One region of the Pantoea sp. X-Soil-MYKO-1289 genome, then DNA from elsewhere that is predicted to be linked to it. Evidence: predicted binding sites of a transcription regulator. Region 1 holds the regulator's gene; each other region holds the start of a gene.
The links. Region 1 encodes LexA, which represses DNA repair genes until DNA is damaged. Its sites were predicted from a motif close to TNCTGTATGTACATACAGNA; they were not measured.
Positions count from the first base shown of each region.

Region 2: the regulator LexA is predicted to act here: its motif matches at 5,067-5,086, upstream of AC6I7Z_RS11855 (DinI-like family protein).
Region 3: the regulator LexA is predicted to act here: its motif matches at 4,131-4,150, upstream of uvrB (excinuclease ABC subunit UvrB).

Region 1 is NZ_AP036004.1:3,730,787-3,740,465, forward strand. It holds gene dusA (tRNA dihydrouridine(20/20a) synthase DusA) at 1-494, opposite strand, end outside; gene AC6I7Z_RS17785 (conjugal transfer protein TraF) at 606-1,856, opposite strand; gene zur (zinc uptake transcriptional repressor Zur) at 2,302-2,823, shown strand; gene AC6I7Z_RS17795 (CsbD family protein) at 2,872-3,084, opposite strand; gene dinF (MATE family efflux transporter DinF) at 3,265-4,587, opposite strand; gene lexA (transcriptional repressor LexA) at 4,718-5,332, opposite strand; gene AC6I7Z_RS17810 (diacylglycerol kinase) at 5,439-5,807, opposite strand; gene plsB (glycerol-3-phosphate 1-O-acyltransferase PlsB) at 5,936-8,359, shown strand; gene ubiA (4-hydroxybenzoate octaprenyltransferase) at 8,464-9,330, opposite strand; gene ubiC (chorismate lyase) at 9,361-9,679, opposite strand, start outside.
Region 2 is NZ_AP036004.1:2,454,455-2,464,133, reverse strand. It holds gene AC6I7Z_RS11895 (hypothetical protein) at 1-146, shown strand, start outside; gene zinT (metal-binding protein ZinT) at 226-870, shown strand; gene AC6I7Z_RS11885 (hypothetical protein) at 1,417-1,581, shown strand; gene AC6I7Z_RS11880 (helix-turn-helix domain-containing protein) at 1,891-2,517, opposite strand; gene AC6I7Z_RS11875 (hypothetical protein) at 2,658-3,047, shown strand; gene AC6I7Z_RS11870 (hypothetical protein) at 3,028-3,342, shown strand; gene AC6I7Z_RS11865 (hypothetical protein) at 3,427-4,266, shown strand; gene AC6I7Z_RS11860 (hypothetical protein) at 4,495-4,761, shown strand; gene AC6I7Z_RS11855 (DinI-like family protein) at 4,787-5,026, opposite strand; gene AC6I7Z_RS11850 (DUF6388 family protein) at 5,375-5,698, opposite strand; gene yedD (lipoprotein YedD) at 5,895-6,374, shown strand; gene amyA (alpha-amylase) at 6,424-7,905, opposite strand; gene fliT (flagella biosynthesis regulatory protein FliT) at 8,006-8,374, opposite strand; gene fliS (flagellar export chaperone FliS) at 8,374-8,784, opposite strand; gene fliD (flagellar filament capping protein FliD) at 8,803-9,679, opposite strand, start outside.
Region 3 is NZ_AP036004.1:1,319,850-1,329,528, forward strand. It holds gene bioB (biotin synthase BioB) at 1-70, shown strand, start outside; gene AC6I7Z_RS06345 (8-amino-7-oxononanoate synthase) at 70-1,209, shown strand; gene bioC (malonyl-ACP O-methyltransferase BioC) at 1,193-1,948, shown strand; gene bioD (dethiobiotin synthase) at 1,945-2,613, shown strand; gene AC6I7Z_RS06360 (ABC transporter ATP-binding protein) at 2,617-3,339, opposite strand; gene AC6I7Z_RS06365 (hypothetical protein) at 3,425-3,616, opposite strand; gene uvrB (excinuclease ABC subunit UvrB) at 4,229-6,250, shown strand; gene AC6I7Z_RS06375 (gluconeogenesis factor YvcK family protein) at 6,255-7,160, opposite strand; molybdenum cofactor riboswitch at 7,338-7,472, shown strand; gene moaA (GTP 3',8-cyclase MoaA) at 7,463-8,449, shown strand; gene moaB (molybdenum cofactor biosynthesis protein B) at 8,466-8,981, shown strand; gene moaC (cyclic pyranopterin monophosphate synthase MoaC) at 8,985-9,467, shown strand; gene moaD (molybdopterin synthase sulfur carrier subunit) at 9,460-9,679, shown strand, end outside.

The DNA of each region.
Region 1 (9,679 bases):
AAGGTGTCGCAGCCGCCGCGCTGCGCGACGGTGCCGACAAAATCGGTCAAAAATGCGTAGCTGTCCTGTTCGTCGATGCCGATACGGGTTTTTACCGTCACCGGAATTGAAACCACCTGACGCATAGCGTCGACGCACTCGGCCACCAGCGACGCTTCCGCCATCAGACAGGCGCCGAAGCGTCCGTTCTGGACGCGATCGGAGGGGCAGCCGACGTTGAGGTTTACCTCATCGTAGCCACGCTCTTCCGCCAGCTTCGCGCACTGCGCCAGCGCCGCCGGATCGCTGCCGCCAAGCTGCAGCGCGACCGGATGTTCCGCCTCGCTGTAGGCCAGGTAGTCGCCCTTGCCGTGAATAATGGCGCCGGTGGTCACCATTTCGGTGTAGAGCAGCGCGTCGCCGGTCAGCTGACGATGGAAATAGCGACAGTGTCGGTCGGTCCAGTCGAGCATCGGCGCGATGGAAAAACGTTGCGAGGAGAAAGAATTGCTCATGAAGCGCAGAAAATCCGTTAAGGGTGATGATAATCTGCGCAATGATAGCACATTTACAAGGTGCCGGGCGACTCTGCATCGCCCGGCATAATGACGGCTAAAAATCGCCGATTAGAAGTTAAACCCGAGCTGCATCATCGCGCCCCAGGTATTGTTGTCGCCTACCGAACCTGCCAGATCCAGATGCACCGCGTTGTTGAACGGCGACACGCCGAAGCCGGCGGTGAAGACATTTTCGTCGTTGGATTTCATATCCGCGCGGTAGCCAGCGCGCAGCGCCAGCCAGTCCAGCACGCGGTATTCGCCGCCGACGCCGGCGTACTGGCTGCTCTCTTCCGATTTAAAGCGTTTCGTTTCGGTAAGATCCACATCCAGCGCCGCGGTAAAGGGGCCGCCGTTCCACGACAGGCCAGAGGTCACCAGCGGACGGATCTGGTAGGTGTCGCGATAGCCGTTAGTCTCTTTAGTCTTCAAATCGCGCGACACCAGATTCTGTCCGGTAACGCCCAGCGTCCAGCTGTCGCTCAGCGGCGTCGCTAAACCGGCGTCGATGTTGAAACCGGTATTATCGTTGCGGTAGCGGCTGCCGTTGAGGTCGTTTTTATCGTAGTTGTAGATGCTGGCGGTGTAGTTATAGAGCCAGGTTTTCTGGATCTTAGGCGTGACGCCGATCGAAACCGGATGTCCCGCCACGCTGAACTCGTGCGCGACGGCGATGCCGTAGTCGGTGACCAGCGCCGCCAGTCCGTTTGCGCTGGAACGCAGGTTATTCTGGTCGCCCGGCACGGGAATAACGGTGCCGTTCGCCACGCCGTCGAGATAGGCGATGTCGCTCTGCGCCACGTTAGCGCGCAGGTGCACCGTGCCATACGCCTTAGTGATAAAGGCGAAGGGCAGCGTTTCGTTGGGAACGGTCACCGCCAGCGCGACGCCCGCCGTGCCGTTGGCTTTGTTGCCGCGCAGGTCGCGAAGCTGGTTCGCCACGTCTCGCGACGCCGTTTTCAACTGCGGATAACCGTTGAGATAGTCGCGGAAGGTCAGGCCATTGATTACGTCACGATAGCGATCGACGGTATCGCTGATGTCATCGACCTTATCGACCATCTTGTCTTTATCGGTTATCTGCAGGCCGGCAGAAGGAAAAATAATGCCGACATTATCGTCCGGCTGCGCGCGCGTCATTAGCGCCGGGTTCGCCAGCACGGCAGAACTCCACGTAGAGGACGCGACGCCTGTACCGCCCATCGCGTCGTTGCGCGCGTCGTACCAGGTCCCCGCGGCCATAGCGGAAGAGGAGATAAAGAGCGCGTTTAAAACAGCAGGATATAAAAGCGCAGAGCGCCGGGTGGTTTTGTTCGCCATTTGTCTGCCATCACCTTGATCAGGAAAACATTCATCATCGGAATTTGTCGTTAGCGCTATTGTGAATCGCGGCTAACGGTTCATTGCTGTGAATTGAGTCGAAACAGCATTGTTATTCGCCGGATTGGATGTTTTAGCTACAAATCGGCGCTTTTATTATTTAGCGGGGTAGTCAAAAAGGATATTAAGGCCAGCAGTTGCTTAAGGCCTCATGAACATTAGTGCTTAACCTGGTGAGTTGTAAAGCAAAACTCTAGTTTTGTTAGTTAATGTCTCAATGATGTTGGCACTGATTAGCGTCACAAAACCAACTTCATCCTCTGCTTTTTATCCTAATGCATTGATATTAATAGGTCATAACAGGGATTGTGCTGAAAGCGCGCAACTTCAGCGCAAGCGCGTCTGCTGTGATAAGATAACATCTCGTTTTCAGCGGAGAATCACCATGTCGACAATGACGCCAGAAAAAATCATGACTCAGGCGGAAAAACTCTGCCTGCAACGCGGAGTGCGGCTAACCGCGCAGCGCGCTGAGGTGTTACGTCTGATGGCGGCGCAGCATGGATCGATTAGCGCTTACGACCTGCTGGATCAGCTACGCGCCAGCGAGCCGCAGGCGAAGCCGCCGACGGTCTATCGCGCGCTCGATTTCTTGCTGGAACAGGGATTTATCCATCGCGTGGAATCCAACAACAGCTACGTGGTTTGCCATCATTTCGAGGCGCCGGCGCATACTTCGGTGATGCTGGTTTGCGATCGCTGCGCGGCGGTCACGGAAAAACAGGCGCAGGGCGTCGAGAATATCATTGCCGATCTGGCTGGCGAGGCGCGCTTCACGTTACGCCATAGCGTAATTGAGGCACATGGACTCTGTACCCGATGTGCGGAGGTTGAAGCCTGTACGCATCAGGATAGCTGCAGTCACGATCATGAGTCTGAAGGGAAAAAGCGCGGAAAAAGAGGGTAAGCGGCACTTCCCTGTGCCGATCGCTCAGATCAAGCCTGAGCGAGGAGATTACCAGCGGTAATCTTTATTCTGGGTTTCCCAGTCTGAGACTTCTTTCTCTGCCTCATCCTTAGCGTAACCGTAGCGTTCCTGAATTTTGCCGACAAGCTGATCGCGTTTACCTTCGATAACCTGCATGTCATCGTCGGTCAGCTTGCCCCATTTTTCTTTGAATTTGCCTTTGAACTGCTTCCAGTTACCGCTCGCTTCGTCTTTATTCATGTCAGACCTCCACGTCATCCTTAGTTTTACATACCACCACACATTGGCAGTACGACAATACAAAGCGCTGCTGTGTCGCGCTGTTGTAAGGTAATTATAGTAGACGAATCGGCAACCGGCGCATAAATACAGAATAATCCGTCAGGCGCAGCGTGTTACGGCTGCCGCTGCGCGCGCAAATTAACTTTGAAACCAGCGTTTTAAGCGCCATTCACGCCGCCAGATCAGCCAAAGCGAAACGCCGCGTAGCGCAAGAAAAACCGTGACCGCCAGCCATAAACCGTGATTGCCTAGCCAGGGGAGAGTCAGCAATGTCAGGAAATAGCCCAGCGCGGCCATCGCCATACTGTTGCGCATTTCGCGTCCGCGCGTCGCGCCGATAAACAGGCCGTCCAGCAGATAGCACCATACGCCCGCCAGCGGCAGAACGATCTGCCAGATAAGATAGCGATCGACCAGCTGCCGCAGCGACTCCAGCGAGGTCAGCATCGACACGATAGCGTCGCCGCTCGCCGCGTAAATAAGCGCAAAGGCGAGCGCGACCATGCCCGCCTGTCGGCAGGCGGCGCGCCACACCGACAGCAGTCGTTTGCCGTCGCGCGCGCCATAGGCCTCGCCGGAGACGGCTTCCACCGCGTAGGCGAAGCCGTCGAGCGCATAGGCGGTAAAGGTGATGAACATCAGCAGCACGGCATTAGCGGCGACAATTTCCGACCCCAGTCGCGCGCCGATAAGCGTCAGCGAGGCAAAGCAGAGCTGCAGCAGCAGCGAGCGCAGCATAATGTCGCGATTGAGGCGCAGCAGGCGGCTGATATCGCCGCGCCAGCTCTCTTTCAACATCGCTATCGAGATGCCGCGTAGCTTCAGTACGCGCCACACCATCGCCAGTCCGACCGCCAGCGTAACATATTCCGCCAGCGCCGTGGCGCTCGCCGCCCCTGCCACGCCCCACTTCAGCCCGAGCACCAGCCAGAGATCGAGCAGAATATTGACCGCGTTGCCCACCACCAGCAGCACGACCGGCGCGCGGGCGTACTGCACGCCCAGCAGCCAGCCGAGGATCACCATATTCGCCAGCGTCGCCGGCGCGCTGAGCCAGCGGATATTAATAAAGATCGCGGCCTGCTCCTGCACCTGCGGATCGCCGCCCGCCAGCCGACCTGTCAGCGCGCTGAGCGGCTCGCGCAGCAGGATAAACAGCAGGCCCGCAAGCAGCGCCATCAGTAGCGGCTGCGTCAGGGCGCGCGCCAGCGCCTGCGTATCCCGCGCGCCAAAGGCCTGCGCGGTAATGCCGGTGGTGCTCATGCGCAGAAAGAGTAAAAGCATAAAGACGAAGCTGGTCGCGGTCGCGCCAATCGCTACGCCGCCAAGGTAAACCGGACTGTCGAGATGGCCGATAACGGCAGTGTCCACCAGGCCAAGCAGCGGCACGGTGATATTGGAGAGGATCATCGGCAGCGCCAGCCGCCAGAGTTGTCGGTCGTCAGCAGAGAAGAGACGCATCAGCCGGTCCATGCCTGAAAACGTTAAAAGAAGCGAGGCGGCCCCGGCGCGACGTTAGCCGCAGGAGACGCGTGAAAAGATTAGCGTACAGACGCCTGACGAAGGGATGCAGGCGTCTGAAGGCCAGCGGTCAGAGCCACTCGCCGTTGCGCACCACGCCTACCGCCAGACCTTCAACGGTCAGCGACTGCGTGCGGGTGTCGACGATAATCGGCTCGAAGTCGTTGTTTTCCGGCAGCAGATGAACCACGGTGCCCTGCTTTTTCCAGCGCTTTACCGTGACTTCGTCATCAATGCGCGCCACGACGACCTGACCGTTACGTACATCCTGCGTTTTATGCACAGCCAGCAGATCGCCATCCATAATGCCGATATCTTTCATCGACATACCGGCGACGCGCAGCAGGAAGTCAGCAGAGGGCTTGAACAGGTCGGGATCGACTTTGTAGTGCGTTTCAATGTGTTCCTGCGCCAGCAGCGGCTCGCCGGCGGCGACGCGGCCGATTAACGGCAGTCCGTTGGACTCTTCCTCTTCCATCAGCAGGCGAATGCCGCGTGATGCGCCGGAAACGATCTCGATAACGCCTTTACGCGCCAGCGCTTTGAGGTGTTCTTCGGCGGCGTTGGGGGAACGGAACCCCAGCTGCGAGGCGATCTCCGCACGCGTTGGCGGCATGCCCGTCTGGTTGATATGGTCGCGAATCAGGTCATAAACCTGTTGCTGCCTGGTGGTTAATGCTTTCATCCCGCCCCCTGGTTGTTTATACAGTCGCTGTGAGTATATACAGGTATTGGCGAAATGAAAACCAAAACCCAGGGAAATAACAGCCATTTGGGTAATTCTGGAAAGGCTATCGCAAATGGGTCCAGAGCAGCGCGACCCAGACAAACAGCGCCAGTATGATAGTGAGCAAGACGGCGGCGGATCCCATATCTTTCGCCCGCCCCGCCAGCGGATGACGCTCCTGGCCGATGCGGTCGACCACCGCTTCAATCGCGCTGTTGAGGATCTCGACGATGATCACCAGCACCACCGATCCGATCATCAGGATGCGCGCCACGGTGTCGACATCCAGCCAGCAGGCGATGACGATCGCGACGATGGCGGCCGTAGCTTCCTGACGAAACGCGGCTTCATGCTGCCAGGCGGCGCGCAGCCCCTGCCACGAGTAGCCTGCCGCTTTTACAATCCTGAGTAAACCGGTGGTATTACTTGCCATTGCGAGGGAACCCTTTTAGTTGTTTGACGTCAATGTCTGGGCCAGGTGCGTTTGGCACCACCACAGATCTTCGCAGCACTTTCTGATATGCTTGCGGCGCTTTGCTAACAAGAGGCTTCATGTTGTCTATGTCAGGTTGGCGTAAACTTTATTATAAATTGTTGAATTTACCACTTTCTATTCTGGTAAAAACGAAGGCTATTCCGGGCGATCCCGTTTCCGAACATGGACTCGATCCGACGCGGCCGATTATGTACGTGCTGCCATACGATTCCAAGGCGGATTTGCTGACGCTGCGCCAGCAGTGTCTGAAGCATAATTTGCCCGATCCGCTGTCGCCGCTGGAAATCGACGGCGCGCTGCTGCCGCGCCACGTGTTTATCCACGACGGTCCGCGCGTATTCCCCCATTTCGGGCCGAATACGGAATCGGTGAAGATTTTCCACGAGTACCTCGATCTGCACCGCAGCAATCCTCAGCTCGATATCCAGATGCTGCCGGTATCGGTGATGTTCGGGCGCGCGCCTGGCCGCGAGGTTCAGGGCGACGATGCGCCACACCTGCGCGAGCTTAACGGGGTTGAAAAGTTCTTCGCTATTATCTGGCACGGCCGCGACAGCTTTGTGCGCTTTTCCCCCACCGTTTCGCTGCGCTGGATGGCGACGCAGCATGGCACCGACAAATCGATCGCGCAGAAACTGGCGCGCGTGGCGCGCATTCATTTCGCGCGCCAGCGTTTAGCCGCGGTCGGCCCGCGTCTGCCGGCGCGTCAGGATCTCTTCAACAAGCTGCTGCAGTCCAAGGCGATTGAAAAAGCGGTGGAAGAAGAGGCGCGCAGTAAAAAGCTTTCCCATGAGAAGGCGCAGCAGAACGCCGTCGAAATGATGGAGGAGATCGCCGCCGACTTCTCCTATGAGGCGATCCGCGTTACCGATCGCGTGATGGGCTGGCTGTGGAGCCGTCTCTATCAGGGCATCAACGTCAACGGCGGCGAACGCGTGCGCCAGCTGGCGGAAGATGGCCACGAGATCGTCTATGTGCCCTGCCATCGCAGCCATATGGATTACCTGCTGCTCTCCTACGTGCTTTATCACCAGGGGCTGGTGCCGCCGCATATCGCCGCAGGCATCAACCTGAACTTCTGGCCAGCCGGGCCAATCTTCCGCCGCCTGGGCGCGTTCTTTATTCGCCGCACCTTCAAAGGCAACAAACTCTACGCCACCGTGTTCCGCGAATATCTCGGCGAGCTGTTCAGCCGCGGTTACTCGGTCGAGTATTTCGTTGAAGGTGGGCGCTCACGTACCGGTCGTTTGCTCGATCCGAAAACCGGCACGCTGGCGATGACGCTGCAGGCGATGCTGCGCGGCGGCAAGCGACCGATTACGCTGGTGCCGATCTATATCGGCTATGAGCACGTAATGGAAGTGGGCACTTACGCCAAAGAGCTGCGCGGCGCGGCGAAAGAGAAAGAAGGCTTTATGCAGATGGTGCGCGGCCTGCGTAAGCTGCGCAATCTGGGCCAGGGCTACGTTAACTTCGGCGAACCGCTGCCGCTGGTGAACTACCTCAACAAGCAGGTGCCGGAGTGGCGCGACGCCATCGATCCGATTGAACCGCAGCGTCCCAGCTGGCTGACGCCAACGGTGAACGATATCGCGGCGCGTCTGATGGTGCGCATCAATGAAGCGGGCGCCGCCAACGCCATGAACCTGTGCGTGACCGCGCTGCTCGCCTCACGTCAGCGTTCGCTAACCCGCGAGCAGCTGATCGAGCAGCTTGAGTGCTATACCGAGCTGCTGCGCAATGTGCCCTATTCGCCGGAATCGACCGTGCCGCCGCTTTCAGCGGAAGAGCTGCTGAACCATGCCATGAGCATGAATAAGTTCGAAACCGAGCAGGACAATATCGGCGACATCATCATTCTGCCGCGCGAGCAGGCGGTGCTGATGACCTATTACCGCAACAATATTCACCATATGCTGGTCATGCCGTCGCTGATCGCCGCCATTATTCAGCAGCACCCGAACCTGAGCGAAGCCGAACTGCTGCGCCAGGTGCGTCTAATCTACCCGATGCTGAAAAGCGAGCTATTCCTGCGCTGGGAAATCGACGCGCTGCCGGCGCTGCTGAGCGCCCTCTGTCAGGAGCTGGCGCGTCAGGGTCTGATCACCCTGCAGGATGGACAGCTGCGCCACACCGCCGCGCGTTATCGCACGCTGCAGCTGCTGGCCGCCGGCATCCGCGAGACCCTGCAGCGTTTCGCCATCACCTTCTCGATCCTCAGCGCCAAACCGACCATCAACCGCGGCACGCTGGAGAAAGAGAGCCGTATGCTGGCGCAGCGTCTTTCGGTGCTGCACGGCATTAATGCGCCGGAGTTTTTCGATAAGGCGGTGTTCACCACGCTGGTGCTGACGCTGCGCGATGAGGGTTATATCAGCGACACCGGCGACGCCGACGTCGAGCGTACGCAGGCTACCTGGCATATTCTGGCCGATCTGGTGACCAGCGATGTGCGGCTGACCATCGAAAGCGCGGTGGCGCACGAGTAGCCTGCCGCGGGCAGCAAAAACCAGGGGCGACAGAGATGTCGCCCTTTTTTGTTGCCTGGAAGGTGCCTGCGCGGTGGGCATGGGTGCCCGTTAAAAAACGGCGTTTAAAACAGCTGGCTAAACGGCGGCGTATTCAGCACCACGCCGATAAACACCACCAGCCCGACATAGTTGTTGTTAAGAAAGCCCTGAAAGCAGGCGTCGCGCTCGCGGCGGACAATCAGCTTCTGCTGATAAATAAACAGCGCGGCGGCGCCGAGCAGCGACCAGTAAAAGAAGGCGTTAAGCTGCATCAGCAGTCCCACCAGCGCCAGCAGACCCAGGGTTGCGAGCTGCAGCAGGCCGATAATCAGCTTGTCGTAGCGACCAAACAGAATCGCCGTCGATTTGACGCCAATCTTGATATCGTCATCGCGATCGACCATGGCGTACTGCGTATCATAGGCGACGGTCCAGCAGATGTTTGCCAGAAATACCAGCCAGCACTCTAGTGGTAAGGACTCACTAACCGCAGCCCAGGCCATGGGAATCGCCCAGCCGAACGCCGCGCCTAACACCACCTGCGGCAGATGGGTGTAGCGCTTCATAAAGGGATAGCACCAGGCCAGCGCCAGGCCGCCGAGCGAAAGCAGAATCGTCATCAGGTTCATGGTGAGCACCAGCGCGAACGCCAGCAAGCCCAGCAGCACAAACAGGATTTTAGCCTCTTTCTCGCTGACCGCGCCGCTGGGCAGCGGTCGGCCTGCGGTACGCTTCACGAAGCCGTCGACCTTGCGGTCAGCGAAATCGTTAATCACGCAGCCCGCCGCGCGCATCACAAACACGCCGAGCACAAACACCACCAGCACCGACAGCGGCGGCACGCCCATATCCGACAGCCAGAGCGCCCACAGCGTCGGCCACAGCAGCAGCAGCGTGCCGATCGGTTTATCAATACGCATCAGGCGGCTATAGGCCTGAAACTTACTCATCTGTACGCTTTTTTCCACGTTTAATCGTCCTCAGGCCAGGTCGCGATAGAGCGGCGAGGCGGGTAAAAACAGTTCCGTCAGCAGCAGCGGCTTGCCCGACAGCCGCAGGCGCGAGCGGCGTCCCCAGAGCGCGCCGACGCTGCCCGGTTCGATAAAATCGCGGCTTAAGGTCGAAGAGGAGAAAAGATAGCGGCCAAGCGGGCGCGTTCCCAGCTGTTGCAGCATCTGCTCCGGGCCGTTGAGCGTGCTCTCCGGCACCAGCGTGCGGCCGATAAGCCAGGGTTCGTCATCGCCGCACAGCACGATCTCGCGCAGCCAGAAGCGTGCATCGTCCGGCAGAAGCGCCCTT
Region 2 (9,679 bases), 1.3 Mb from region 1:
TCGGTATCGGCAACGGGCTCGCGCGCCACAACGCCAGCGAAAAAGCGAAATCACGCCTGGCTGAGCTGCAGGCGCTGCGTGATGTGAAGTGCGCGGCGGCAACAGATTCAAAATCAGAGGCGCAAGGGCTTTTCCATTCCAGCTAGCAAGAGGCCACATGCAAAGCTTGTTTTTAGAAATGTTATATCATAACATTTTACACTCTTTCACTGATGGAGGGTAAATATGTTGGCTAGCAAAGGGAAAATCATCGCATTGGGTCTGCTGCTTAGCGGGCAGGCTATGGCCCATGGCCACCACGCGCACGGCCCAGCGCTGTCGCAAACAGAGCAAAAAGCGGCCGAAGGGGTGTTTGACGATAAAGATGTCAAAGATCGCTCGTTGTCCGACTGGGATGGCGTATGGGAATCCGTCTATCCGCTGCTGCAGCAGGGAAAGCTGGACCCGGTCTTCGCGCAGAAAGCGCAGAAAGAGGGGCACAAAACCGCAGAACAGATTAAAGCCTACTACCGCAAAGGCTACACCACAGAAATCGAGCGGCTGGGCATTGAAGATGGCGTAATCGAATTTCACCGCGGCAATAGCGTCGCCTCCTGCCGCTACAGCTATGCCGGACATAAAATCCTGACCTATGCCTCCGGGAAAAAAGGTGTTCGCTATTTGTTTGAATGTCATGACAGCAACAGCCAGGCGCCGAAATATGTGCAGTTCAGCGATCATATTATCGCACCGCGCAGGTCGAGCCATTTTCACCTTTTTACCGGCAATGTTTCTCAGCAGGCGCTGCTGGAAGAGATGGATAACTGGCCCACATATTATCCCTGGCAGTTAACACAGGAACAGGTGGTTGATGAAATGCTGCATCATTAATATTACTGAAACTGAATAAAGATATTCAGTCAGGTATTTTCCCTGAAGAGCGAAATATTATTTAAGCCGGTACGTGAAGTCTGGCTAACGACGGTTTTCAGACAGCAGTCTCGCCGCAAGCCTTGCTGCATCGGCTCCTGCGCTGAGGCGTCTTACAGGCATAATGGTCGCAGCAGAGATGACTATCGCCATAATATTACCTGCGCGTGACCATTCTCTTACTGAATTAAATATATTCCGGCGACAATCGCGCTGACAGAGATAATATGTAACAGTTCGGTCATGAGCTTTTCCTCCAGTGCTGTCTCTTATTTCATTGAAGAAGCTATAAAGCGATCCGTCAATAAACAGAATCAAATTTATTTGCTCTAACAACGGGTGCCTTTATAAATCAGTACGAGGAACACAGCCTGTCCAGTAAGCCAAACGGCAACGGTGTTATGTTTGATCTTTTACGCTTCGTTCACGTTTTAGCAAGCGCGCGCGTATATTAAATAGTCACAGCACTAAACTAAATATACCCAATAGGGGTAACTGGAGGTGCGTATGTCAGAACGTCCCGATGATATCGATCCCATTCCCGGCAGCGGCCAGCTCCCGGGCGGCGTAGAAGATATACCTGGCAGTGATGGGGATGAGATGCCCGAAGATGATGAGTATGTAGAAGATGATATTGCGGATGATGATGAGGATGAAAATCTGAATCCCTGATGTGAAAGCCGTCTGCGGACGGCTTTGTTCATTAACGCGCGCAAAAAATTGCCCGCACAGGTAAGCGGGCAAGTCCAGTCAAGCAGAACTCTCGATTGCATTACGTAAAGGGTATGCGCATAGCGCCAGATTATCTTCTCACCTGCGCCAGGATAAAGAAACGCAGCAGCAGGCATTCGTCACAGGAAATTCTTATGGGCAAAAAAAGCCCGCTCAAGGCGGGTGAAATCGTTACAGGGAATTATCCCCATGCCTGCCAGGACGCTGCTTCGCGGCGAAAATTCGAGCGAAGCGGAAGAGGTTAACGGCTCACTGCGCCGCATCGCGATAGCGTCGCCACTCCACCAGCGTTCCCAGCACAGACAGCGCCTGCTCCGATGAGCGCAGCAGCGGGTAATCCTCGTTCAGCGGCGCCAGCTCAAAGCTGTTATGACTGCGCGCGCGATATTTCCGCAGCACATACTCGTTCTCTCCATTAAGCGCCAGCACCAGATCCCCTGGCTGGGGCGGTAATTCCGGATCGATAAGCAGCAGATCGCCACGCAGGCACTGCGGCGCCAGCGCATTGTCCCACAGCGTCAATGCAAAGCTGGTGGCAGAGTAGCTGCGATCGGTGGGGATCCGCCGGAAGATCTCAACCTGCGTCGCCTCGGCGAGCCAGTCGCCAATCTGTTCTCTCTCCAGAAAGGGCAGGCCCGTTTGCGCCTGCGTTTGTACAGTAAATACCGGTCCATCTCCGTCTACCAGCCATGCTGGCGCGCAGCCCAGCACCTCTGCGAGCCGCAGCAGGTTTTCTCCGCGCGGCAGCGTTTCCTCTTTTTCCCACTGCGATATCGCTACATGGGAAACCGAGATTTTTTCCGCAACTGCTTTTTGCGTCAAATTCAGTGCCTTACGGCGGAAGCGAATACGATCGCCCGTGGTTTCTTTTTCCATCTTCTTGACATCTCCTGAGAGCCAGACTTAAGTATACTTAAGCTGTGAATTTAAGCAATCTTAAGTTGCGGCGAGGGAGGCGCTTTGCGTTTTACGCCTGACGTCAGCAGCCGTTACCCGTCGAGGTACAGAGGTGAGGCATGGAAAGTAGTCTGATAACCAGTGTTGGCGCGTTAGTTCTTGGGGGCGGAGCGGCCGCGCTTTTCTGGAAGCCGCTTATTGCAGGCATCGCTTCTATTGTCACCAGCAATCGTGCCGGTGGAGAAATCATTACCAGCTACAAGGAGCAGGTCCTACTCCTGAAGGAGAGCAATGCGCTGCTCCGCCAGGAGAATGACGATTTACGCGTACGTCATGATACCAATTTACGACGGATATCTACCCTGGAAACCGATCTGCGCTTAATCAAAAACGCGCTCGGCATTCTGGTGGTCATGACCGATGCCGATCAAAACAGCAAGTTCCGTAATGAAATCGACAGGCTGATTTCTACTTTAGAGGAGCGTAGCGATGGCCGAGATACACAGTGAAATAAGACCGGTGAGCCACAAGCGCAAAGTCATGCTCGGCGTGCTTATGCTGGGCATGTCGTTGGTATGCATTGTGATGACCATCCTTTTCTTATATGTCAGCAGCACGGCTAACCAGCGCGTTGAGGATATTCGACGAGAAGCGCGCGAGTCCGCCGCGCGACGTGAAGCCAAGGTAGATGAGCTGTCGAAGCAGGTGTCCGTGCTGCAGAAAAAGCTGGATACGCTGCCCGATCAGACGGTCGACAAGGTGAAGCGAGTCGTCATACAGGATGAAAATGCTACGAAGCCCTAACAGGAGAGTCTAATGCGAATTTTTAACCTGATTGGTGAAGGCTTTCATGCCCTCCGATCGATCATCATCACTAAGGAGTCTGCCATGACCGATACCAGCATCATTAACTCAACCACGCCAGCAGGCGACGCCGAGCTGCCGCAGTTTGCCATACCTGACGCCAGTGTGCCGACCGATCCGCAGCTGCAGCGTTTATCTTCCCCCTCAACGGTGGCGCCAGCCACCTCTGAAGAGACGCCAGGCGAAACCCATGTAGCGCCTGATGCGACGGCGCAGCACACACCGTCGCCGTCGGCGGAGCAGAACGCTGTGCCAGACGCTTCAGCCTCACAGCCTGCGGATCAGACCGCTGCGCCGGAGGCCGCTGCTGTGCAGCCTGCGGATCAGGCGGCAACGCCCGACGCTTCAGCCTCACAGGCTGCGGATCAGGCGGCAACGCCCGACGCTGCCGCCGCGCAGCCTGCGGATCAGACGGCTGCGCCGGATGCTGCCGCCGCACAGCCTGCGGATCAGACCGCTGCGCCGGATGCCGCCGCCGTGCAGCCTGCGGCTCAGTCCGCGACCCCAGAGGCCGCAGAGCAGAGCGCGCCCTCGGACGCGACCGCTCAGCCCGCCGATCAGCCACCTGCGGCTGACGCCGCCGCCGATGCGCAATCCCAGGCGCAGACACCCGTGGCGGATGCCGCTGCCCAGCAGGCCAGCGCGCAGGCTGTTAACGCTGCTGTTCAGGAAACGGCGCCCGTAGCCGATTCCGGCAGCCCTGCGGGGTCGTCCGCTCAGCCCGCCGGGAATGAGGAGCAAAGCGACTTTAGCGCAGGGGTAAAAGATTTCGGCGCCGCTTTTGATTTTGTACAGCAAGGGATTGAGCATCTGGGCACCGCGGCCAGAAAGGAGCTGTTCGAACTGGCGCGTAAATATCTCTAATCGCTGAGCGGATAAGGCACGAAAAGGGGACAACGCGTCCCCTGTTTTTTATCACGAGGGCGCTTCTGGCGGCGTGGCGGGGCTAAAGAAGAGAAGGGCGCTTGAGTCAGAAATCGCGAGGATAAGGCGCCACTTCCGAATATTCTTAAGGCGGCTTCGTTATATTCCACTATCTTTAATCATTGACGCGAGATATTTATTGGTTAAAACAGCAAAAGGAAAAACAGCATGAGTGATTCAGTGGAAACGAAAAGCAAAACTGACTACCTGCGCGATGTGACCTCGCAGCTGAAAGAGATGCGCCACTACGCGCAAACCAATACCGAGACGCTTTCCAGCCACTGGCTCGCGTTCGATGCCGGCGAATATAAAGATCCGGAGTTTGCCGGGCGCATTGATGCGCTGCTGAACAAACAGGGCACGCTGCTGGATGACCTGGACGCCGCGATTCAGGATATCGAAATCGCCATTAACCACAGCGAGCAGGAGAAATAATCCTGCTCCCGGCGGTGGTCGGCGCTTAGTCGGCCACCAGCCACATTTCCGCCTCGTCAAACATCTCTTCGACAATGCGCGCCACCGTGGCCTTATCGTTCTTGCTCAAATCGGTTTCGATGGCGTTGCGCTCCATCGGCTTTACGCGCACCTCAATCTCCGGGAAGACGCGCTGCACGCGCTTTTCCAGCTCCCGTAAAATCATTTCGCGCGCGCCTGGCAGGCCGGCTACGTTACGCTTATCGTAAATCAATTCCACAAACATACTGGTATTCCATACAGGGAAGAAATTCGCTGGCACATCATACTGTAAATCCAACCAGTGACAAGCCTCGCAGGCGTATTGAGCGCTTTTTTTTCGGCGTGATGCGCAAATTCTTCGCAGATAACAAAGCCGGGAAGGGGAACGGAGGGCAAGAAGAGAAATACAGGGAAAAAATCAAACCTCTGGAGGTGGAAATCCAGCAACACCTCCAGAGGCGGTGCAAGCGCACCATTCGTTCAAGGACAATCACGACCGAAGTCGTCCAGTAAAGTTATACAAGTTTTATCTTCTTGTACAATTTAATCCTGATTTATTTTACTGGTTGGAGGTGTTGCCGCTTTCGGTCGCTTAAAGCTCGTTCTTAATGCAGAACTCCTCCCAGGTCATTCCCAGCGATTCAGCATGCAATTTAAGATAATTTTCAATGGCTTCGGCGGCCACCGCTTTATCCGGCTCCGCAAGCTGGATAGAGAAGATCATGCCGTCGAGATTTTTCTGGCGCAGGAAGGCGGCGTAAATACGTTCCGCATGCCATTCGCGCAGCTGGCGCAGCGACATATTGGCGTGGCGCGCGTCGCTCTCCGTCAGCTCATCGAGCGCGGCCTGAAAATCGGCATGGGCGGTAAAAAACATCTCGCGCGCCTGCGCGTAGTAGGCTTCTGGCGTTTTCATAAGGTTTCCTGAAAGATTAATTGCGGTGCAGCGCGCCAGTGTAACTCAGCCTCCAGCCCTTGTCAGGACGCCGTTAAACAGCCGCCTGGAGGAAAAAAAAGTGGCCGTACGAGGCGAAGCAGGACGTAGATAGCTTGCGGAAAGCAGGCGAAAAATTATAACTTAGCCGCCATTGAAGCGATCTCAGGGATTAACGATGAAAAAGTGGATGCTGACGACGGCCGCGCTGGCGCTGGCCGGCTGTGCGCAAATCAACAGCTATCAGGATGCGGTGCAGACGCCGGCGCCCGCCAGCCTGCAGGGCACCTGGCAAACGGTCGGCCCGCAGAGCGGGTTGCGCAGCGATCGCGCGCTGGGCACGCTGATCGTCAATGCGGATGGCAGCACGCTTGACTGCCGCCAGTGGATGCGCGTTATCGCCAAGCCGGGCAAGCTGACGCTGCTCAGCGGCGATTACGTTAACGTCAACCGCCAGTCGCGCGTGATGCCTTTAGAGCTGGATGGCGGCGAGCTGCGCTATGACGGGCTGACGCTGCGTAAGGTCGAGCGCCCGACGGTAGAGTGCCAGCAGGCGCTGGATGAGGTGGCGAAACAGCCGAATGCGGACGTGATCCAGAACATCGAGCCGGAAATCCTGAAGTCCGCCATCACGCAGGCGAACGAAAACAAGCAGTAATCCCGCCGCGCCTTATTCCGTCAGCTGCGATGGAATAAGGCGCGTCACGTTACTCCGCCAGCACCCAGACGCTGACGCTGCCGCCGTTGCAGCGCACCACGACCGTGCCCTGTTCATCAGCGGTGAGGATCTCGTCGCGATGACCTAAATAGTCGCGCCAGGCTTTACCGGCAAAGCCGTCGCCCATCGCCACGCTTTTCTCGCCCTCTTCGCCGTTCGACATAATCACGATGCAGCCCGGCTGTTCAGCGGTGCCGCTGCGGCTAAAGGCTACGCAGTTGGGATGATCGAAATAGTCGGTTTGCGCGCCCCAGCCATAAGCCTGGCGAGCGCGGATCAGCGCTTCCAGCTCTGGAATGGCGGGCATTTCGACGCGGTGGGTATCGCCGTCGCCGCCTTCATCTTCGTAGCTGGCGCCGAACAGGTCGGGATAAAACACCGTCGGCACCCCTTGCTCGCGCAGCAGAATCAGCGCGTAGGCGAGCGGCTTGAACCAGGCCTCGACCGGCGCCTCCAGCGACTGCAGCGGCTGGGTGTCGTGATTGGCGACGATGGTGACCGCATGCCAGGGATCGGCCTGCACCAGCGAGTTGGCGAAGATCTGGCTGAGATCGTAGTCGCTGCCCTGAGTAGAAGCCTGATGGAAGTTCATATGCAGCGGCGCGTCGAACAGCAGGGTTTTACCCTCGACCTGCTGGATATACTCCAGCAGCTTATCAGTCTCGAACGACCAGTACTCGGCGACGATAAACATCGGCTCGTCGGCGACCTCCTGAACGTGATCGATCCACTCTTTGTAGAACCAGGCGGGAATATGCTTCACCGCATCGAGGCGGAAGCCGGTGCAGGGCAGCTGTTCCCTGACCCAGCGCGCCCAGTATTTCAGCTCTTCGCGCACGGCGTTGTTGCGGAAGTCGATATTGGCGCCCATCAGGTAGTCAAAATTGCCCAGCTCGCTATCGACCTGATCGTTCCAGCCGTCGGCGGTGTAGTCGTTAACGATCTTGAAGACGCCGTTTTCATCCGGGTTTTCGATATGGTCGACGCCGCTAAAGCATTTGTAGTCCCAGACGAATTTGGAATATTCGCCCGCGCGCGCCGGGAAGCTAAAGCGCGTCCAGGCTTCGCATTCGATGACTTCGTCACTGATTTCGTCGCGGTTGTCGGGGTTGACGCGGTTAACGCGCACCCGCTCTTTCTCGTCGGCGCCCATTTTATGGTTCACCACCACGTCCAGCAGCACGCCGAGATTATGGGCGCGCAGCGCGTCCACGGCCGCCTGCAGCTGTTGCTTGTCGCCATATTTGGTGGCGACGCTGCCTTTCTGATCGAATTCGCCCAGGTCGAAGAGATCGTAGCTGTCGTATCCCACGGAATAGCCGCCTGATTCGCCTTTATAGGCAGGCGGCAGCCAGGCCATAGTAATGCCGATCTCGCTCAGCCAGGGCGCTTTTTCAGCGACTTCAGGCCAGAGCTGGCCGCCATCCGGGTAATACCAGTGAAAAAATTGCAATAACGTCGGGTTGTGCATTTGCTGTGCTCCAGCGGGAAGGAAAAGCAAGTATGGAGCACGGCGAAAAAAAGACGCACCGGCAGAACAGTTATTTTCTCTGTCGCGGTGCGTTTCAGAATCAGGAGAGCGGCTGGTTTTCCATCGGCACCATCACGCTGCCCTGTTTGCCGTAGGCGCTAAGCACCGATTTCTGGCGGGTGTTCTGGTTAACCAGCGTGGAAAGCTCGTTCATACGCTCCTGCAGCAGGCGCTTCACTTCCACTTCGTTATCAAGAATATGGCGCAGAACCGGACGCAGCTGCTCCTGCGCCTGCACGGAAGGCGAGGCGGCTTCGGTCGATCGCGCCAGCCGTTGCACCGCGCTGACGTAATCAACTTCCTTTTTGATCAAATCATCCCATTCGCCCTCGGCCGCAAGACGCAGCATTTGCTGGCTGAGATCGAGTAACTGCTGGTAAATGGTAATCAGTTGCGGTGCTAGTATCATTAAACGGCGTCCTGAATCAGAGGTTGAGGCTGGGCGATTTCCTTCCAGGCATCAGCGATATTGCGCAGCAGCGCTTCGACCTCAACAATGGCCTCCACGTCGTTGCGTAAGTTCGCCTGCAGGAGTCGCCGCACCATGTAGGCGTAAAGCGAAATCAAGTTGGTGGTGAGCTCGTCGCCGCTCTCTTCTGCGAGACCCTGCTTAAGCCCGTTTTCAATAATGTTAATGGCCTTCGAAAGAGAGAGGCCTTTCCCCTCAATGTTGCCGTCCTGCATAAACAGGCGGGCGCGCACCAGCGCGCTCAGCGCGCCGTCGAACAGCATATTGACCAGCTGATGCGGATTCGCGCTCATGACGGCGCTTTCAACGCCGATTTTTGCATAGGCCTGAATGCCGTTTGCGGTGTACATGATCACTCCTTATTAAAATCAGCTTTTGGAGCTGGAGCTCGAGGTGTCGAACTGCTGCGTCAGGTAGCTGCTGGTCTGGTTAAGCGAACTCATCACCACGTCGAGCTGCGTGAACTGCGCTTTCAGCCGCGTGATGGTGTCGTTAATGCGATCGTTGACCGAGTTGTACTGGACGGTCAGGGCGTTAAGCGTCTTGCTGACGCCGTCGGTGGCGGACTGCACGATGCCGGTGCTGGAGAGCCAGCTGGTCAGATTGCTGGAGACGGTGGTGGCGATGCCGGTGGTCTTACCGTCGCCGATAATCATCTCTTTTACGTCCGACATATTGTTTTTCAGGCTGGTGCTCAGCTTGTCAGAGTCGACTTCCAGCTGCCCGGTGGTCGGGTTGGAGGTCACGCCGATCTGCGCCATGGTTTTGAACGTCGAGGAGCTGGCGGCATTGGTCAGCAGGCTCTTCAGCTGGTTCTGGATGGTCCGCAAGGTGCTGTCGCCCAGCAGCGCGCCGTTGCTGGTATCCTGCGAGTCCGCGCCCACATCCACCGCGGTATATTTGGTCAGGCTGGAAAAGGTGTCCTGCAGGGTATTGTAGGCGGAGACCCAGCTGGTGATAGCGGCGTTGGCTTTAGTGGTATCGGAGGCGATCGTCAGCGTCTGGGTGCCGCTGGTGACGTCGCTGAGATTCAGCGTAATGCCTTCCAGCGCGTCGCTGATGGTATTGCTGCTGCTTTCGATAGCGACATTATTCACCGTCAGTTTGGCATTCTGCGCCGTGACGCTTTCGGTCATCCCATTGCTGGTGGCGCTGGCGTCGTAGCCGACGATGCCCGCCAGCGTATCGTCGCCGGTGACTTTAATCGAGCTGACCGCTTTGCCGGAACCGCTCTCATTTGCGCTG
Region 3 (9,679 bases), 2.4 Mb from region 1:
ACAGCAGCAGCAGCTGAGCGAGCAGCTGTTCCACGCCGATACCGAACAGTTCTACAACGCGGCGCTGTAATGAGCTTCTCCACGCGTATGGCGCAGGCGCTGGAGACGCGCCGCGCCGCTGACGGCTGGCGGCAGCGCCGGCGGGTGGCGCACAACGATACCCGCACGCTGCAGGTAGAGGGAAAGAGATACCTTCACTTCTCCAGCAACGACTATCTCGGCCTGAGCCAGCATCCGGCGGTGATCGCCGGCTGGCGTCAGGGCGCGCCGGGTGCCGGCGCGTCGGGGCACGTCACGGGCTATAGCGGCCGCCACGCGGAGCTGGAGGCGCAGCTCGCCGACTGGCTCGGCTATTCGCGCGCGCTGCTGTTTATCTCGGGCTTCGCCGCCAATCAGGCGATCGTACATCTGCTGGCGCAGAAGCAGGATCGCCTTATCGCCGATAAGCTGGCGCACGCGTCGCTGCTTGATGCGGCAGGCCACACGCCCGCCACGCTGCGCCGCTTTCACCATAACGATGTTGAGAGCCTGACGCAGCGGCTGGCGACGCCGTGCGATGGCGACACCCTGGTGATCACCGAGGGGATCTTCAGCATGGACGGCGACAGCGCGCCGCTGGGGGCGATCGCCGCCGCCGCTCGCCGCGCCGACGGCTGGCTGCTGGTGGATGACGCCCACGGCATCGGCGTGGTGGGCGAGCAGGGGCGCGGCAGCTGCTGGCGGCAGGGCGTGAAGCCGGAGCTGCTGGTGGTGACCTTCGGCAAAGCCTTTGGCGTCAGCGGCGCGGCGCTGCTGTGCGATGACGAGACCGCAGACTATTTCCTGCAGTTCTCGCGCCACCTCATCTACTCGACGGCGATGCCGCCCGCCCAGGCGAGCGCGCTGCTGGCGGCGCTGCATGAGATTCAGGGCGGCGACGCGCTGCGTCAGCGGCTCAGCGACAATGTTCAGCGCTTTCGCCGCGGCGCAGCGGGCTTGCCCTGGGCGCTGATGCCTTCGGAAAGCGCGATACAGCCGCTGATCGTCGGCGAAAACGGCGCCGCGCTGGCGCTGTCGCAGCGGCTGGCGCAGGCGGGCTGCTGGGTCAGCGCCATCCGGCCGCCAACGGTGCCGCCCGGCACCGCGCGGCTGCGCATTACCCTGACCGCCGCCCACCGGGCGGATGATATCGACGCACTGCTGGAGGCGCTGCATGACGCTGCGGGTTAATAAAGCGGCGGTGGCGCGCGCGTTTGGCCGCGCGGCGGGCCACTATGAACAGCACGCCGAGCTGCAGCGCCGCTGCGGCGACGCGCTGCTGGCGCTGGCGCCGCCTCTGGCCGATGGCGATCTGCTCGACGCGGGCTGCGGCACCGGCTGGTACAGCCGCCTCTGGCAACAGCGCGGGCAGCGCGTCGTGGCGCTCGATCTCTCGCCGCAGATGCTGCAGCAGGCGCGCAGCCTCGACGCGGCGAGCGGCTATCTGGCGGGCGACATCGACGCCTTGCCGCTGGCGAGCCAGAGCGTCGATTGCGTCTGGAGCAATCTGGCGGTGCAGTGGAGCAGCGATTTGCGCACCGCGCTGCAGCAGTTCGCCCGCGTGCTGCGTCCCGATGGCGTCATGCTCTTCTCAACGCTGCTGGCCGGCTCGCTGCAGGAGGTGCACGCCGCCTGGCGGTCGCTGGGGCCCGGCGTGCACGCCAATCGCTTTCTGACCGAGGAGCAGGTGCGCGCGGCGGGCGCTGGGCTCAACCTTCGCTTTATCCGTCAGACGCAGGTGATGCATTTTCCCAACGCCCTGAGCGCCATGCGATCGCTGAAGGGCATCGGCGCCACGCATCTGCACCAGGGCCGGGACGGCGCGCCGCTGACGCGGCAGCGGCTGGCGCAGCTTGAGGCGCAGTGGCCGCGCGATGCGCAGGGCTACCGTCTGACTTATCAACTGCTTTTTGGAGTCACGCAACGATGAAATGGTTTATTACCGGCACCGATACCGAGGTGGGCAAAACCGTCGCCAGCGGCGCGCTGCTGCAGGCGGCGGGCGCGGCGGGCTATCGCACCGCCGGCTACAAGCCGGTCGCCTCCGGCTGCGACGTCACGCCGGAGGGCGTGCGCAACGGCGACGCGCTGGCGCTGCAGCGCTACAGCAGCCTGGCGCTGCGCTATGAGCAGGTGAATCCGCTGGCGTTTCTCGAGCCGACGGCGCCGCATATCGTCAGCGCGGAAGAGGGCAGGCCGATCGCGTTTGACCTGCTTTCACAGGGGCTGCGCGCGCTGGAGGCGCAGGCGGAGTGGGTGCTGGTAGAGGGCGCAGGCGGCTGGTACACGCCGCTGTCGGAGACGCAGACCTACGCCGACTGGGTGGCGCAGGAGCAGCTTCCGGTGATTTTGGTGGTCGGGGTCAAACTGGGCTGCATCAACCACGCCATGCTGACCGCCGATGCGGTGCAGGCGCGCGGCCTGCGGCTGGCGGGCTGGATCGCTAACGATATCGAGCCGCCGGGCAAGCGGCATCAGGCCTATATGGCGACGCTGAAACAGCGCATTCCCGCGCCGTTTCTCGGCGAAATTCCCTGGCTGCCCGATGCGGCGGCGCAGGCGGACTGCGGCCGCTTTATCACGCTGCCCAGCTAGCGTTCAGCTCACCGTCAGCCACTTACTGACGGTGAGATCGTCCAGCTGCGCCACGCGTCCCTGCGCGACGTTGCGGCCGCGGTGCAGCAGCAAAAAGTAGTCGGCGACGCGGCGGATCAGCGAGACGCGCTGCTCCAGCAGCAGCACGGTCAGGCCGTAATCGAGATTCAGGCGGCGGATCAGGTTGCCCATCTCCTCTTCCAGCCAGGGCGACATGCCGTCGGTCGGCTCGTCGAGGATCAGCAATCTGGGCCGCAGCACCAGCGCGCGCGCCAGCGCCAGCTGCTGCTGCTGATCTACGGGCAGCTCGCCGCTGCGCTGCTGCCGCAGCGAATAGAGCGCTGGAAACAGATCGAACACCATCTCGGGGATAACGTGCGGTTTGTCGCTCTGACCGCTGCCCGCCAGCAGGGCGATCAACAGGTTATCCTCTACGCTCATCTGCGAGAAAATATGGCGGCCCTGCGGCACATAGCCGATCCCCATACGCGCGCGCTGTTCGGCCGGCTGCAGCAGCAAATCGCGCGGCGGCGAGCCATCTTCCTGCCAGGTCATCGACCCGCTGTTAATCGGCAGGCGACCCATAATGCAGTTTACCAGCGTGGTTTTGCCCATGCCTGGACGGCCCAGCACGCCGGTGCAGGTGCCGGGCGGCAGGTCGAGATCCACGTCCCACAGAATATGGTTCTGCCCGTAAAACTGATTCACCGAACGTAAACTCAGCATCTGACTCTCCTCTTACAGATCTTGCCTGAATGCTTCCGCTCTTTGACGTCTGGCAAACAAGTCTTCAACGGTAGTGGTATCGCGATTATCGCCTTGCTTTACCTTCCTCAACTCTCTGGATAAACGCTGCAATTACCGGGCCAGAATCATTTTGCAGGTCGAGAAGCACCGGCAGGGCGCAATTCACCCGGAAATGATGAAAAATGCTTAACAATTGCTTCGGGTAATCAGGGCGCTGCACTTTCACGGTGCTGATGACTTGACGTTTCTGGTGCAATGGGGCTGCCGTCAGGCAGCTTGTTGAATTTAACTGGTCTTAAAGGCAGTCGCGGCTGGACGAAAATTCAGCGGCGGGCTGAAAAAGCATAGTTAACCGCCACGTTTTCGGTAGGAATTTAAGCGGAAATATTTTTTTTTCACGCGGGCGGCTTAAGGACAAAAAATTATGCACAGCCGATGGCGAAAGGGCTGCCTTCAGTTATCCACCATTCCTGTGGATAACCTTGTGCATTAGACAGTGAAAACAGAGCGCAAGCGAGGAAATACGCGGCCTGGTTACATAATGCTGAGAAACTGGGCTTTTCTCTTATTAATATAAAAAACAGATAGTTAATAAAAAACAAGCCTGAGAATTTTCCGCTGCGTAACAGAGCTGAAATTTAATGACGGTCTCTTGACAAATGTTATAAATCCGCTCCGGCTGGGGATAACCTTGCGCAACGGCAAAAATGTTGTGGCGCTGTTACAGCCAGCAGGAGGCCGCGCCGCGCCAGCGTCTTACTGTGCCGCGTTACTGGTAATTTATCCAGTATTATTTTCTGGCAAAATCGCCACGGCAGAGTAAAATGACTCGGCTAGCCGCCGCATTCTTCAGCAGGAACCGCATCTCATGAGTAAAGTCTTTAAACTAAATTCCGCCTTCCAGCCCTCCGGCGACCAGCCAGAGGCGATTCGTCGCCTCAAAGAGGGGCTGGAGGATGGTCTTGCCCATCAGACGCTGCTCGGCGTGACCGGCTCCGGCAAGACCTTTACCGTCGCCAACGTTATCGCCGATCTCAACCGGCCGGCGATGGTGCTGGCGCCGAACAAAACCCTGGCGGCGCAGCTCTACGGTGAGATGAAAGAGTTCTTCCCCGACAATGCGGTGGAGTTCTTCGTCTCCTATTACGACTACTACCAGCCTGAAGCCTATGTGCCCAGCTCCGACACCTTTATCGAAAAAGACGCCTCGGTAAACGAACATATCGAGCAGATGCGTCTGTCGGCCACCAAGGCGCTGCTGGAGCGTCGCGACGTTATCGTCGTGGCGTCGGTTTCCGCTATTTACGGCCTGGGCGATCCCGATCTCTATCTGAAAATGATGCTGCACCTGACGCGCGGCATGATTATCGACCAGCGCAGCATTCTGCGCCGTCTGGCGGAGCTGCAGTATGCGCGCAACGACCAGGCGTTCCAGCGCGGCACCTTCCGCGTGCGCGGCGAAGTGATCGATATTTTCCCGGCGGAGTCGGAAGATACCGCGCTGCGCGTCGAGCTGTTCGACGAAGAGGTTGAGCGGCTGTCGCTGTTCGATCCGCTTACCGGGCAGATCCTCTCAACCGTGCCGCGCTTTACTATCTATCCCAAAACGCACTACGTGACGCCGCGCGAACGTATTCTGCAGGCGATGGAAGATATCAAAGTCGAGCTGGCGGATCGCCGCCGGGTGCTGCTGGAGAACAATAAGCTGCTGGAAGAGCAGCGCCTGACGCAGCGCACCCAGTTCGATCTGGAGATGATGAACGAGCTGGGCTACTGCTCGGGCATCGAAAACTACTCGCGCTACCTCTCCGGGCGCGGGCCGGGCCAGCCGCCGCCGACGCTGTTCGACTACCTGCCCGCCGACGGTCTGCTGATTGTCGATGAATCGCACGTCACCATCCCGCAAATTGGCGGGATGTATAAGGGCGACCGCGCGCGTAAAGAGACGCTGGTGGAGTATGGCTTTCGCCTGCCGTCCGCGCTCGACAACCGTCCGATGAAATTTGAAGAGTTTGAGGCGCTGGCGCCGCAGACCATCTACGTCTCGGCGACGCCGGGCAACTACGAACTGGAGAAGTCGGGCGGCGAGGTGATCGATCAGGTGGTGCGTCCGACCGGTCTGCTCGATCCGCTGCTGGAGGTGCGTCCGGTGGCGACGCAGGTAGACGATCTGCTGTCGGAGATCCGCAAACGCGTCACCATCAACGAGCGCGTGCTGGTAACGACGCTGACCAAGCGTATGGCGGAAGATCTCACCGAATATCTTGAAGAGCACGGCGAGAAGGTGCGCTATCTGCACTCAGATATCGATACCGTCGAGCGTATGGAGATCATCCGCGATCTGCGTCTTGGCGAGTTCGACGTGCTGGTGGGGATCAACCTGCTGCGTGAAGGGCTGGATATGCCGGAAGTGTCACTGGTGGCGATCCTCGATGCGGACAAAGAGGGCTTCCTGCGCTCTGAACGCTCGCTGATCCAGACCATCGGGCGCGCGGCGCGTAACGTTAACGGCAAGGCGATCCTGTATGCCGACAAGATCACCAACTCGATGGCGCGCGCCATCGAAGAGACCGAACGCCGTCGCGAGAAGCAGCAGAAGTACAACGAGGAAAGAGGCATTGTGCCGCAGGGGCTCAACAAGAAGATCACCGATATCCTCGAGCTGGGCCAGAACGTCATCAAGACGCGCGGCAAGGCCAAAGCCAGCAGCCGCGGCGCCGCCGAGGCGGACGCCAGCTATCTGGCGCTGACGCCGCAGGCGTTGCAGAAGAAGATCCACGAGCTGGAGTCGCAGATGCAGCAGCACGCGCAGAACCTTGAGTTCGAAGAGGCGGCGAACGTGCGCGACAAGCTGCACCAGCTGCGCGAACTCTTTATCGCCGCCTCGTAGCGGCTTAGCTAAAGCGCTGAATGGCGTGTTCTAGCGCCAGCCGCAGCAGCTGGCGGTCGTGACGATAGGGAATATCGGCGGCCTCCAGCGGCTCGCGCACGATCAGGCGGTTCTCGACGCCGGCGGTATCGGCGGCCGGGCTGACCACCACCGCATCAATCACCCGTTTGCCGATATATTTCTCCATCATCGCCAGCTTATCCGCCACCGTCAGGCTGGCGGCGGCTGGACTCAGCTCGCGTCCCAGATTGCCGATAAACACCATGGTGGCGGGCGTACGGCGCAGCGCGCGCGCCATCTCCTCCATCAGCAGGCACGGCATCAGGCTGGTGTAGAAGCTGCCCGGTCCGATCAGAATCAGGTCCGCTTCGGCGATCGCTTCCAGCGCTTCGCGGGTCGGCGCCACGTTCGGGTGCAGCATCAGCTCCTGCGGCGGCTGCGTCATGGCGTCGATATCGGTTTCGCCGTAAACCATATTGCCTTCGCTGTCTAACGCCACCAGATCGACCGGCTGCTCCGACATCGGGATCAGGAAGGCGTCGACCTTGAGCAGGTTGCGAATGATATTGATCGCCTCCAGCGGCCTGACGCTGAGGTGATCCAGCGCCTTAAGCATCAGGTTGCCCAGGTTGTGGCCGGAAAGCTCGCCGTTGCCGGCAAAGCGATATTCAAACATCGCCGACGCGACGCTCGGCTCAGTAATCAGCTGATTGATGCAGTTGCGCATGTCGCCCCAGGCGATGCCGCCTTCGGAACGGCGAATGCGTCCGGTAGAGCCGCCGTTATCGGTGGTGGTGACAATGCCGGTCAGGCGCGAGCCCAGCGGCGACAGGGCTGACATCACGCGACCCAGCCCGTGTCCGCCGCCCAGCGCCACTACGCGATCGAGGTCTGCCAAAGTTCGGTTCATATTTCCTCTTTACCCCCGCTGCCGACTTACCGTACCGGCGTCATTTCAGCGGGCCATGTTAACCTTACTGCCGCGAAAATGCGGCGAAAAACCGTTATATGTCAATATATATAGCGAAATTAGTGGATGGCAGAGCGGCAAAATTCGCGCTACCATTTGCCAACCATGTCGTCCATGTGGCCGACATACACTCAAAGCCTGAACGCCTAAGTCAAATGATAGGGGGTTCAGGCCGCAGCCGACGCGCTGCCAGGGTGCAGAAAGAAATGCCTGCATCTCCCGTATTTGGAAAAGGTGTTCTGGTGTCACAACTTACTGATGCATTTGCACGTCGGTTTTATTACCTGCGTCTCTCGGTGACGGATGTCTGTAACTTCCGCTGCACCTACTGCCTGCCCGACGGCTATAAGCCGCAGGGCGTGAGCAACAAAAGCTTTCTCTCGCTCGATGAAATTCGACGCGTCACGCGCGCCTTCGCCGCGGCCGGCACTGAAAAAGTGCGCCTGACCGGCGGTGAGCCGTCGCTGCGTCGCGATTTTACCGACATTATCGCCGCCGTGCGGGAAAACCGCGCCATTCGGCAGATCGCCGTCACCACCAACGGCTACCGGCTGGCGCGCGACGTCGCCGCCTGGCGCGCTGCCGGGCTTACCGCGCTGAACGTCAGCGTAGACAGTCTCGACGCGCGCCAGTTCCACGCCATTACCGGACAGGACAAGTTCCATCAGGTGATGGCGGGCATCGACGCTGCCTTCGACGCGGGCTTCCAGCAGGTCAAAGTCAACAGCGTGCTGATGCGCGACCTCAACAGCCGCAGCCTGCAAACCTTTCTCGACTGGATCCGCACGCGCCCGATTCAGCTACGGTTTATCGAGCTGATGGAGACGGGCGAGGGCGGCGCGCTGTTCCGCGACCAGCACGTCTCAGGCGCGGTGATCCGCGACCAGCTGGTGGCCCAGGGCTGGCAGCGCCGCGAGCGCGGCCGCAGCGACGGCCCGGCGCAGGTCTTTTACCATCCTGACTACGTCGGCGAGATCGGCCTGATTATGCCCTATTCGCGCGATTTCTGCGCCAGCTGCAATCGTCTGCGCGTCTCGGCGCACGGCAATCTGCACCTTTGCCTGTTCGGCGACAGCGGCGTGCCGCTGCGCGATCTGCTGGTTTCCGATGCGCAGCAGGCGGAGCTGCAGGCGCGCATCGCGCACAGCCTGGGCGCGAAGAAGCAGACGCACTTCCTGCATCAGGGCAATACCGGCATCACGCAGAACCTTTCCTTCATCGGCGGTTAATCTCAGGAGCGAGTCAATGGGCAAATCTACGGGTGAATTTATTCCGGTCAACCTGGCGGTGCTGACCGTTTCCGATCGACGCGACGCCAGCAGCGACACCTCCGGCGACTATTTGCGCGCTGCGGCGCACGAAGCCGGTCACGTCGTGGTGGATCACGCCATCGTCGGCGAAGATCGCTACCGCATTCGCGCCATCGTGTCGCGCTGGATCGCCAGCCTGGATGTGCAGGTGGTGGTGATCAACGGCGGCACGGGGTTCAACGCGAAAAACATCACGCCAGAGGCGATTGAGCCGCTGTTCGATCGCAAAATAGAGGGCTTCGGCGAGCTGTTCCGCATGTTCTCCTGGGAGGATATCGGCGGCTCGACGCTGCAGTCGCGCGCCGTCGCCGGCATCGCCAACGGCACGCTGATCTTTGCGATGCCGGGCTCCACCAGCGCCTGCGAGAGCGCCTGGGAGCGCATTATCGCCGACCAGATCGACGCCCGCACCGGTCCCTGTAATTTCGTTTCACACTTAAAGAAGCTGTAAGCCATGCAACTGACACATATTAACGCCGCGGGCGAAGCCCATATGGTCGACGTCTCCGGCAAGGCGGAAACGGTGCGCGAGGCGCGCGCGGAAGCGCTGGTGCTGATGGCCGCCGAGACGCTGCAGATGATCGTCGACGGCAGCCACCATAAAGGCGACGTCTTCGCCACGGCGCGCATCGCCGGCATTCAGGCCGCCAAACGCACCTGGGAGCTGATCCCGCTCTGCCATCCGCTGATGCTGAGCAAGGTCGAAGTCAATCTGGTGGCCGAGCCGGAACATCAGCGCGTGCGCATCACCTCGCTTTGCCGCCTGAGCGGCAAAACCGGCGTCGAAATGGAAGCGCTGACCGCCGCGTCGGTGGCGGCCCTGACCATCTACGACATGTGTAAAGCGGTGCAGAAAGATATCGTTATCGACCAGCTGCGCCTGCTGAGCAAAAGCGGCGGCAAATCCGGCGATTTCCAGGCGGTGGCCCATGATTAAGGTGCTGTTTTTCGCGCAGGTGCGCGAGCTGGTGGGCACCAGCGTGCTGGAGATGCCTGCTGACTTTCCCGACGTGGCGACGCTGCGCGACGCGCTGGCGCAAAAAGGCGATCGCTGGGCGCTGGCGCTCGACGCAGGCAAACTGCTGGCCGCCGTCAATCAGACGCTGGTGCCGATGTCGCATCCGCTGAAGGCGGGCGACGAGGTAGCCT